Regions from separate parts of the Streptomyces sp. NPDC042102 genome, predicted to be linked through region 2. Evidence: riboswitches for the same ligand, from Rfam matches in the RefSeq annotation. Region 2 holds a riboswitch; the other holds the start of a gene.
What was found. A riboswitch is a leader RNA that binds a small molecule or an ion and turns the genes downstream of it on or off. The one in region 2 is predicted to bind S-adenosylmethionine.
Positions count from the first base shown of each region.

Region 1: linked by a shared signal. The riboswitch ahead of thrC (threonine synthase) and the one ahead of ACZ6KO_RS09710 (aminotransferase class V-fold PLP-dependent enzyme) in region 2 are both predicted to bind S-adenosylmethionine.

Region 1 covers NZ_JBVJDL010000013.1:23,060-28,188, reverse strand. Annotated here, with positions in the region: gene ACZ6KO_RS31050 (alpha,alpha-trehalose-phosphate synthase (UDP-forming)) at 1-244, opposite strand, end outside; gene ACZ6KO_RS31045 (glucosyl-3-phosphoglycerate synthase) at 402-1,427, opposite strand; SAM riboswitch class I at 1,592-1,747, shown strand; gene thrC (threonine synthase) at 1,741-3,045, shown strand; gene ACZ6KO_RS31035 (MoaD/ThiS family protein) at 3,091-3,369, shown strand; gene ACZ6KO_RS31030 (cold-shock protein) at 3,753-3,959, shown strand; gene groL (chaperonin GroEL) at 4,281-5,129, shown strand, end outside.
Region 2 covers NZ_JBVJDL010000002.1:365,401-370,529, reverse strand. Annotated here, with positions in the region: gene qcrB (cytochrome bc1 complex cytochrome b subunit) at 1-274, shown strand, start outside; gene trpD (anthranilate phosphoribosyltransferase) at 428-1,492, shown strand; SAM riboswitch class IV at 1,589-1,705, shown strand; gene ACZ6KO_RS09710 (aminotransferase class V-fold PLP-dependent enzyme) at 1,966-3,354, shown strand; gene ACZ6KO_RS09705 (Lrp/AsnC family transcriptional regulator) at 3,631-3,912, opposite strand; gene ACZ6KO_RS09700 (rhomboid family intramembrane serine protease) at 3,909-4,610, opposite strand; gene ACZ6KO_RS09695 (hypothetical protein) at 4,772-5,011, shown strand; gene ACZ6KO_RS09690 (NYN domain-containing protein) at 5,057-5,129, shown strand, end outside.

The DNA of each region.
Region 1 (5,129 bases), on a different contig from region 2:
CGTAGACGGCGGGATCGATGTCCAGCATCCGGACGCCTGGTTCGGAAACGCCCCGGCGGACCGCCTCGCGGTCGGCGTCGGAGAGGGCCGCGCAGATCCACAGCGCCTCCGGCTGCTCCGCGAGGGCGGCGGAGAGGCCGGAGACGAGACCGCCGCCGCCGCGCCGGGCGTCGAGGGTGCCGTCGGGGGCGAGGGCGTACGTGAGCGGGCCGCGGTTGGCGGCGACGAGTACCTGGGAAGCCATGCGGCCAACCTAGCCGGGGCCGCTCCCGCTCAAACGTCCGCTCCGCCGCCCGCGCCGCGGCGAGACCAACGCCACTCCCGGCCGGGCCGGCCGGGCGCTGCCGGCCGCGGGGCCACGCGGGCCACGGGTGCCACGGAGCCCGCGACGGCGGCCGCGCTCACGCCACGCGGTGCGGCGCGTACTCCTCGATGTCGAGCATCGGCGGCCGCTCCTGCGTGTCCACCGGGTACGTGTGCGGTACGAAGCCCTCCGGTCCGCGCTCGAACTGCGTCAGCTCCGGCCGTACGGCGGGGTACCCCCGGCGCGGGCCGGGGGAGTGCCCGGGCGGGAGCCGCAGCTGCGCCGTGCGGTAGATCGCGGCCGCCATCCGGCCCAGCGCCAGACCGTCCTGGTGCCGGTGCAGCCGTACGCCCACGTCCACCTGGGCCAGGGCGTCCAGGCCCACCGTGTGCAGGGCGTCGACCAGCAGGCCCAGCTCCACGCCGTAGCCGACCGGGAACGGCAGCCGCTCCAGCAGGGAGCGGCGCACGGCGTACTCGCCGCCCAGCGGCTGGACGAAGCCGGCCAGCCGCGGCCAGTGCAGGTTCAGCAGCGGGCGCGCGACCAGCTCGGTCACCCGGCCGCCCTGCTCCCCCCGGCCGGGGGCCGTGCCGGGAGCCGTGCCGGGGGCGCGCCCGCCGGGTTCCGTGCCGAGCGGGCGGTCGTACATCGCCTTGACGAACTGCACGTCCGGCTCGGTCAGCAGCGGGCCCACGATCCCCGACACGAACACCGACGAGAAGTCGCGCAGGTCGGCGTCGACGAAGCAGACGATGTCGCCGCTCGTCACCAGCAGCGAGCGCCACAGCACCTCGCCCTTGCCCGGCACCGCCGGGATCCGCGGCAGTATCGCGTCGCGGTGCACCACCCGGGCGCCGGCCGCGGCGGCCACCTTCGCGGTGCCGTCGCTCGAGCCCGAGTCGACCACGACCAGCTCGTCCACCAGAGGGAAGGGCAGTGCCTCGATCAGGTCCCGCCGGATCGTCTCCACGATCGCCCCGACCGTGGCCTCCTCGTCCAGCGCGGGCAGCACCACGCTGACCGTCGTCCCGGCTGCCCGTTTCGCGGAAACCAGCTGGTCGAGCGGTCGGTCGGCGGCGGCCCAGGAGCGATCGGCCAGCCAGCGCTCCACCTCTTCCAGCACCTTCAGCACTCCCCGGTGTGATCCATCTCGCGGATCGGACGGCTGTCTCAACGGCCCGACCCTTCAGTTACAGTCTTGAACAACGCGAAGGACCCTCGCACGTCGGGGGCCCTCGCGCATAAACGCCCGGACCCGCGCATGGAGCGCGATGCCCGGTGCCATACCGCTCATCCAGAGGGGCAGAGGGAAACGGCCCGTTGAAGCCCCGGCAACCCTCCAGTCGGTTCTCGCGACTGCGTACGCAACACGCAGCGAGGTCCCCGGCTAGGGAAGGTGCCAAATCCGTCTCGTGGCGAAGTGCGTCACGAGGAAGATGAGGAGAAAGGGCCTCGCCGTCATGGCTGCACAGACTGCCGGAACCACCACCACCGTCGACCTCGGTCCCGCGACCGCGCTCTCCTGTCGCGAATGCGGTACCCGCTTCGAGCTCGGCCCCATCTTCGCCTGCGCCGAATGCTTCGGCCCGCTGGAAGTGGCCTACGAGCTCCCGGCCGGAGACCCCGGGGCGCTGCGCGCCGCGATCGAGGCCGGCCCCAACAACATCTGGCGGTACGCGCCGCTGCTGCCCGTCCCCGCCGACGTGGCCTCCAAGCCGAGCCTGAACCCCGGCTTCACCAAGCTCGTCGACGCCGAGAACCTGGCCAAGGAGCTCGGCGTCACCGGCAAGCTCTACGTCAAGGACGACTCCGGCAACCCGACGCACTCCTTCAAGGACCGCGTCGTGGCCATCGCCGTCGAGGCCGCCCGCGCCTTCGGCTTCACGACCCTGTCCTGCTCCTCCACCGGCAACCTGGCCGGCGCCGTCGGCGCCGCCGCCGCCCGCGCCGGTTTCCGCTCCTGCGTGTTCATCCCGCACGACCTGGAGCAGGGCAAGGTCGTCATGGCCGGGGTCTACGGAGGTGACCTGGTCGGCATCGAGGGCAACTACGACGACGTCAACCGCTTCTGCTCCGAGCTCATCGGCGACCCGCTGGGCGAGGGCTGGGGCTTCGTCAACGTCAACCTGCGGCCGTACTACGGCGAGGGCTCCAAGACCCTCGCGTACGAGATCTGCGAGCAGCTCGGCTGGCGGCTGCCCGACCAGATCGTCGTCCCGATCGCGTCCGGCTCGCAGCTGACGAAGATCGACAAGGGGCTGCAGGAGCTCATCAAGCTGGGCCTGGTCGAGGACAAGCGGTACAAGATCTTCGGCGCCCAGGCCGAGGGCTGCTCCCCGGTGTCCACCGCCTTCAAGGCCGGCCAGGACGTGGTCCGCCCGCAGAAGCCGAACACCATCGCCAAGTCGCTGGCCATCGGCAACCCGGCCGACGGCCCCTACGTCCTGGACATCGCGCGCCGCACCGGCGGCTTCGTCGAGGACGTCACCGACGAGCAGGTGGTCGAGGCCATCAAGATCCTCGCGCGGGCCGAGGGCATCTTCGCGGAGACCGCCGGCGGAGTGACCGTGGGCGTGACGAAGAAGCTCATCGAGAACGGCGTCCTGGACCCGTCGTTGACCACCGTGATCCTGAACACCGGTGACGGCCTCAAGACCCTGGAGGCGGTCGCCGCCGACAGCGGCCAGACCGCCACCATCCGCCCGAGCCTGGACGCGTTCCGCGCCGCCGGCCTGGCCTGATCCCCCTCTCCTCTCTCTCCTGCACCACGGAAAGGCGGTAGCGCCATGAGCGTCAACGTCCGTATCCCCACCATCCTGCGCACGTACACCGGCGGTCAGGCCGAGGTCCCCGCCGAGGGCGCGACCCTGGCCGAGGTCATCGAGTCCCTGGAGAAGAACCACCCGGGCATCGCCGCGCGCGTCCTGGACGACCAGGGCAAACTGCGCCGGTTCGTGAACGTCTACGTCAACGACGACGACGTGCGCTTCGAGGGCGGTCTGCAGACGGTGACGCCGGACGGCGCGGGTGTTTCGATCATCCCCGCCGTGGCCGGGGGCTGCTGACACGCGCACGCATATGAATTGCCCCTTCCGCAAAAGCGGAGGGGGCAATTCTGCTTGCTTGGGCGCGGTAGAGTTGGGGAAGTCCCACGCCCTGTTCTTGCCCGCCGCATATGGCGGCGCCGCGGCATGGTCGACATTGGGTCAATGTGCGCGTGCGGTATGGGGCTTTGGCGCGATATGCCGGGTCCGAGTTGCCCTGGAATATGCCAACTTTTCACTGGATTTCAGCGTATCCGCGTGTCCAGAATTCTCGTCGGAATGACCTGTTGCAGACAGCACTGGTGCAGATACATTCAGCCGCGGTCGAGGCGTTCCGGCGCAAGTTCTGACCCGGGACCGCGAAGTGCGGTCCTGCGCAAGGGCCAGTAATAGGGGAGTTAGGCATGGCTCAGGGCACCGTCAAGTGGTTCAACGCGGAGAAGGGCTACGGCTTCATCGCGGTCGACGGTGGTGCGGATGTGTTCGTCCACTACAGCGCGATCCAGATGGACGGGTACCGCACCCTTGAAGAGGGTCAGCGGGTCGAGTTCGAGATCTCGCAGGGCCAGAAGGGTCCGCAGGCGGACATGGTCAAGCTCGCCATCGGCTAGTCCCGGCGCGATCGACCACCACCGGCAACGTACGAGGGGCCCGCATCCCGGAGGGGGGTGCGGGCCCTTCGCGTGCCCGGACCCCGTCCGCGGGCGCCGCCGTCAGGACCGTGTCCGTTTCCCGGGAGCCGCTTGCACTCGAGGGGGGCGAGTGCTAATCATTGGCGTTAGCACTCTCCGGGTGAGAGTGATAAAGACGAGGACCGGGTCGGTGAGGCCCGCAGGCCCGGTGGGAAGGAACCGCCGGGGCAGGCAGGCCGTCCGTCGCGGGCGCCACACGGTCCGAAGGCAATCCACCCCAGTCCGGGAGGACCACTTCACATGGCCAAGATCATCGCGTTCGACGAGGAGGCCCGGCGCGGTCTCGAGCGCGGCATGAACCAGCTCGCCGACGCCGTCAAGGTCACCCTTGGCCCCAAGGGCCGCAACGTCGTCCTTGAGAAGAAGTGGGGCGCCCCCACGATCACCAACGATGGTGTGTCCATCGCCAAGGAGATCGAGCTGGAGGACCCGTACGAGAAGATCGGCGCCGAGCTGGTCAAGGAAGTCGCCAAGAAGACGGACGACGTCGCCGGTGACGGTACGACCACCGCGACCGTCCTGGCCCAGGCGCTCGTCCGCGAGGGCCTGCGCAACGTGGCCGCCGGCGCCAACCCGATGGCTCTGAAGCGCGGCATCGAGAAGGCCGTCGAGGCCGTCTCCGGCGCCCTGCTGGAGCAGGCGAAGGATGTCGAGACCAAGGAGCAGATCGCTTCCACGGCCTCCATCTCCGCCGCCGACACCCAGATCGGCGAGCTCATCGCCGAGGCCATGGACAAGGTCGGCAAGGAAGGCGTCATCACGGTCGAGGAGTCGCAGACCTTCGGCCTGGAGCTCGAGCTCACCGAGGGCATGCGCTTCGACAAGGGCTACATCTCGGCGTACTTCGCCACCGACATGGAGCGCATGGAGTCGTCCCTCGACGACCCGTACATCCTGATCGTCAACTCCAAGATCGGCTCGGTCAAGGACCTGCTGCCGCTCCTGGAGAAGGTCATGCAGTCCGGCAAGCCGCTGCTGATCATCGCCGAGGACGTCGAGGGCGAGGCCCTGTCGACCCTGGTCGTCAACAAGATCCGCGGCACCTTCAAGTCCGTCGCCGTCAAGGCCCCGGGCTTCGGCGACCGCCGC
Region 2 (5,129 bases):
GACCGGCATCATCAAGCGTCTGCCGCACGGTGAGTTCGTCGAGATCCACGAGCCGCTGCCGCAGGGCCAGCTGCACACGCTGACCGCGCACGAGCAGTACAAGCCGCTCGAGATCGGCCCGACGGTCGACGAGAACGGTGTCGAGCGCAAGGTCGGCGCCATGGAGAAGCTCCGCGCGAAGCTCAGCAAGGGCTTCTACGCGGAGGGCAACCAGATTCCGAAGCCCACGGTGGAGGAGTACAAGGAGATCCAGAGCGGCCACGGCCACCACTGATCTCCGGCCGCCCGGTCCGGCCGACTGATCCGGCCGAAAACTGATCGCCACGGCAAGAGCCCCGTCCAGTGTCTGGACGGGGCTCTTCGCCGTCCGTGGAGCTGGATAGGCTGGGACCCTTCCCATCGGCATCTGTGGACCCTGGAGCGGACCATGAACGTTGTGACCCCGGCAGGCGGCGACAGCGTGGCGGCCCCTTCCTGGCCGGGCCTCCTGGACGCGCTGCTCGCCGGCCGGAACCTGGCCGTGGACGACACGGCCTGGGCGATGGACAAGATCATGCGCGGTGAGGCGACGGACGCCCAGATCGCCGGTTTCCTGGTGGCCCTGCGGGCCAAGGGGGAGACGGTGGACGAGATCAACGGCCTCGTGCGCACCATGTACGAACACGCCAATCTCATCGAGGTGCCGGGCCGGACGGTGGACATCGTCGGCACCGGCGGCGACGGCGCCAAGACCGTCAACATCTCGACGATGTCGGCCGTCGTGGTCGCCGGTACGGGTGCCAAGGTGGTCAAGCACGGCAACCGGGCCGCCTCCTCGTCGAGCGGGGCCTCGGACGTGCTGGAGAAGCTCGGCGTCAACCTGGACCTGTCCCCCCAGCGGGTCGTGGCGGTCGCCGAGGAAGCCGGCATCACCATGTGCTTCGCCGTGAAGTTCCACCCGGCCCTGCGGCACGTGGCGGCCGCCCGCCGGGAGCTGGGCATCCGCACCACGTTCAACGTCCTGGGCCCGCTGACGAATCCGGCCAAGGTGCGCTCCCAGGCGACGGGTGTCGCCGACCCCCGGATGGCCCCGATCGTCGCGGGCGTGCTGGCCGAGCGCGGCTCCTCGGCGCTGGTCTTCCGCGGTGACGACGGCCTGGACGAGCTGACCACGACGGCGACCTCGCGGGTGTGGTGGGTCCGCGACGGCAAGGTCACCGAGCAGCCCTTCGACCCGCGTGACGTGGGCATCTCCCTGGTCGACGTCTCCGCCCTGGCCGGCGGGGACCCCTCGTACAACGCGGACGTGGCCCGCCGGCTGCTGGCCGGCGAGACGGGCCCGGTGCGCGACGCGGTGCTGCTGAACTCGGCGGCGGCCCTGGTGGCCCTGGACCCGGGCCCGGGCACCCTGGAGGAGCAGCTGCGGGCCGGTATCGAGCGGGCGGCCGAGTCGGTGGACTCGGGCGCGGCCAGGGCGGCCCTGGAGCGCTGGGTGAACGTCAGCAACGCGTAGCCTCCCGACGGCGTGACGGCTCGAAACGGGTGACCCCGGTCCAGCATGCGGACCGGGGTCTTGCCGTTCCGCGTGCGTATGGCAGGATGCTCACCAGGTCACGAGTGACAGCGTCAAGGCCCCGGCTCGCTGTCCGGCAACCCTCCTTCCGTGGCGGGGTGCCCCGGGTGATGACCAGGTCGCAGGCAGCAAGGCCTGCGGCAAGCGCGGATCCCTCGACACCAGGGGTCCTGGTCTCTCGAGGAGCGTTTTCCGTGAGCAAGCGAATGCGATAGGGCGGCTCCCGCCCCTTCTTCCCCCCTCGGATCCGGGCCACTTCGGCGTACCCACGTACCCACTCACCGGTGTACGGACGTGCCCGCTCGACGCCCCCCGTGCTCCGAGGCATCCCGTACCCCGGACGGCCTCCGCGCCGTACCCGCGTACGGGCGATCCGTCGAAGCCATTCAGCCCTGCCGCCGGGAGATTCCGCCATGTCCGCTGCCACCCACGCCACCCACGCCACCGCCGGCACCGGCTGTGCCGAGCCGCTGCCCGTCCTCGGCCGGGACGTCACCGTGCCGCTGGTCACCGGGGGCGAGGTCACGTACGCCGCGCTCGACTACGCCGCCAGCGCCCCCGCCCTCCAGCGGGTCTGGGACGACGTCGCCGGCTACGCCCCGTACTACGGCAGCGTGCACCGGGGGGCCGGCTACCTCTCGCAGCTGTCCACCGACCTGTTCGAGGCCAGCCGCGCCACCGTCGCCGAGTTCCTCGGCTGCCGCTCCACCGACCAGGTGGTCTTCACCCGGTCCACCACGGACTCGCTCAACCTCCTGGCGCGGGCGCTCCCCGCGGGCTGCCGGGTCTTCGTCTTCGAGACCGAGCACCACGCCTCCCTGCTGCCGTGGGGCGACGCGCAGGTCACCTGCCTCGACGCCCCGCGGACCCCGGCGCAGGCCGTCGAGACCCTGGAGCGGGCGCTGGCCGCCCGCACCGCGACAACGGAAGGGGGGTACGGCCCCGCGCTGGTCTGTGTCACCGGTGCCAGCAATGTCACCGGTGAACTGTGGCCCGTCAAGGAGCTCGCCGCCGCGGCGCACGCCCACGGCGCGCGGATCGTCCTGGACGCCGCCCAGCTCGCCCCGCACCACCCGGTCTCGGTGACCGAACTGGACGTGGACTGGGTCGCGTTCTCCGGGCACAAGCTGTACGCGCCCTTCGGCTCCGGCGTCCTGGCCGGCCGCGCCGACTGGCTCCAGCGGGCCGAGCCGTACCTGGCCGGCGGCGGTGCCTCGCGCACGGTCTCGCGCCGTACGGACGGCGGGGTCGACGTGGAGTGGCACACCACCGCGGCCCGCCACGAGGCCGGTTCGCCCAACGTCATCGGCGTCTACTCCATCGCCTCCGCCTGCAAGGCGCTCACCGAGGCCGGCTTCGACTCGCTCGTCGCCCGCGAGGAGCGGCTGATCGCCGCGGTCCGCGCCGGGCTGGCCGAGGTGCCCGAGGTCCGCGTGCTGTCCCTGTTCGGTGACGACGCGCCGCGGGTCGGCGTCATCTCCTTCGTGGTGGACGGCTGGAACAGCTCGCACTTCGCCGCCGCGCTCTCCGCCGAGTACGGCATCGGCGTCCGCGACGGCCTCTTCTGCGCCCACCCCCTGGTGCGCACGCTGCTGGGCGGCGCCCCGCAGGAGCCGGGCGAGTGCGGCGCCCCGGAGGCGGCCCCGGACGGGAGGTCCCTGAACGCCATCCGCGTCAGCTTCGGCGCGGGCACCCCGGACGAGCACGTGGAGCGGTTCGTGGGCGCGGTGAAGGAACTGGTCACGGACGGCGCGAAGTGGCAGTACCGCACGCAGGAGGGCCGCTGCGTCCCCGTCTCCTGACGGACCCTCGCACCGCTCGGCGTACGCTGCGCCGCATGACCTACTGGGATCCGGTACCGACGTTCAGGGAGGCGGTCGGCAGGCCGCTGCCGCAGTGGGCACCGGGGGCCGGCAGAGCTGGTCCGCGACTGGCGGCGCGAGCGCGGCCGGGTGCGGGAGTGGGCCGTGCGGCGCTGCCCGGCGAGAGCCTCCCGGCGCTGTGACGGCCGCGACGGCGGACCCGGGCCCGTCCGTCGGCCGGGCGCCGGGCCGCTGCCGTCCCTCCCCGGCCAGGGGCTACGCGTCGAGGCCGATCGCGAACGCCGCTTCCAGGTCGTGCTGGGAGTACGTACGGAACGCCACGTGCGTGTCGGTGGCCTCCACGCCCGGGATCTTGCTGATGCGGCCCGGGATGATGTCCGCCAGGTTCTCGTGGCGGGCCACGCGCACGAGGGCGATCAGGTCGTACGTACCGGTGACGGAGTAGACCTCACTGACGCTGTCCAGCGCGGCGATCGACTCGGCGATCTCGGGGATGCGGTCCACGCTGGTCTTGATGAGCACGATCGCGGTGATCACGGCTGGCTGTCTCCCTCGGTGGCCGTCGCTGGTCGCTTCACTCTAGTCGTACGCCGGTAGCGCGCCCACGCCCCCAGGAATCCCAGCGAGAACCCCACCACGTGCGCGAGGTACGCCACGCCCGGCCCGCTGCCCGCGCGGTGCGCCGCCAGCCACTGCAGGGCGAACCAGGCCAGCAGCACGAGCCACGCCGGGAAGCGCAGCGGCAGGAAGAGCAGGAACGGGAACAGCGTCGTCACCCGGGCGCGCGGGAAGAGGCAGAGGAAGGCGCCGAGCACCGCCGAGATCGCGCCCGAGGCGCCCACCAGCGTCTCCGGGGAGGCGGCGTGCGCGGCCGCGTACGCCACCAGCGCGAGATAGCCGGTGACCACGTAGAAGCCGAGGAAGACCGTCCGGCCCATCCGCTCCTCCGCCATCGTGCCGAAGACGTAGAGGAAGAGCATGTTGCCCAGCAGGTGCAGCCAGCTGCCGTGGACGAACAGGGCGGTCAGCGGGGTGAGCAGGCTCCGCGCCTCCGGGGGGAAGAGCTCGGCCGGGACCACCCCCCAGCGGCGGAAGTACGCCGTGCCCGAGGCCAGGAGCTGCTCGCCCGTCCCGTAGGAGGGGTTCAGGCCCGAGGCCGGTCCGAGGAGGAAGACCACGCAGCAGGCGGCGATCAGCACGTGGGTCACGGTGACGCCGGCGGGTCTTACGATCATGGGACAGAGCATGGCGCACCGGGCGGAGGCGGTCAGCTCGCCTCGCCGCCGTCCCGGATCCGGGAGGGGCCCCACCCGCCATGCCCGCAGGCCGTAGGGTTACGTGCTGCCACACCATCGAGGTTTTAATTGAACGAGCGACGAAGGAGTGAGGACGGCCGATGACGGTTCCCCTGCCGACCGCCACCACCCGGTGGCGCTGCACCTTGTGCGGCAACCTCACACGGTTCGACGTCACCCGCTCGTCGAAGGTCGTCGAGTACGTCCACCTGGACCTCGCCGGGGAGGCCAAGGTCGAGGAGCGCGAGGTGGTCAATGAGACCATCGAATCGGTGCGCTGCCGCTGGTGCGACGCGGTGGACCGGATCGAACTCGTGGACAGGCCGGGCGCGGACTCCTGACGGAGCCGGCGCCCGAAGGTAAGAAGCTGACGGTAGGGGTGACGGATCGTGGAGCCAGCAAGCGGCGCTGAGCCTGCCGACGCGGCCGGCGACGCCGCCGAGGTGCTCGACCGCCCGC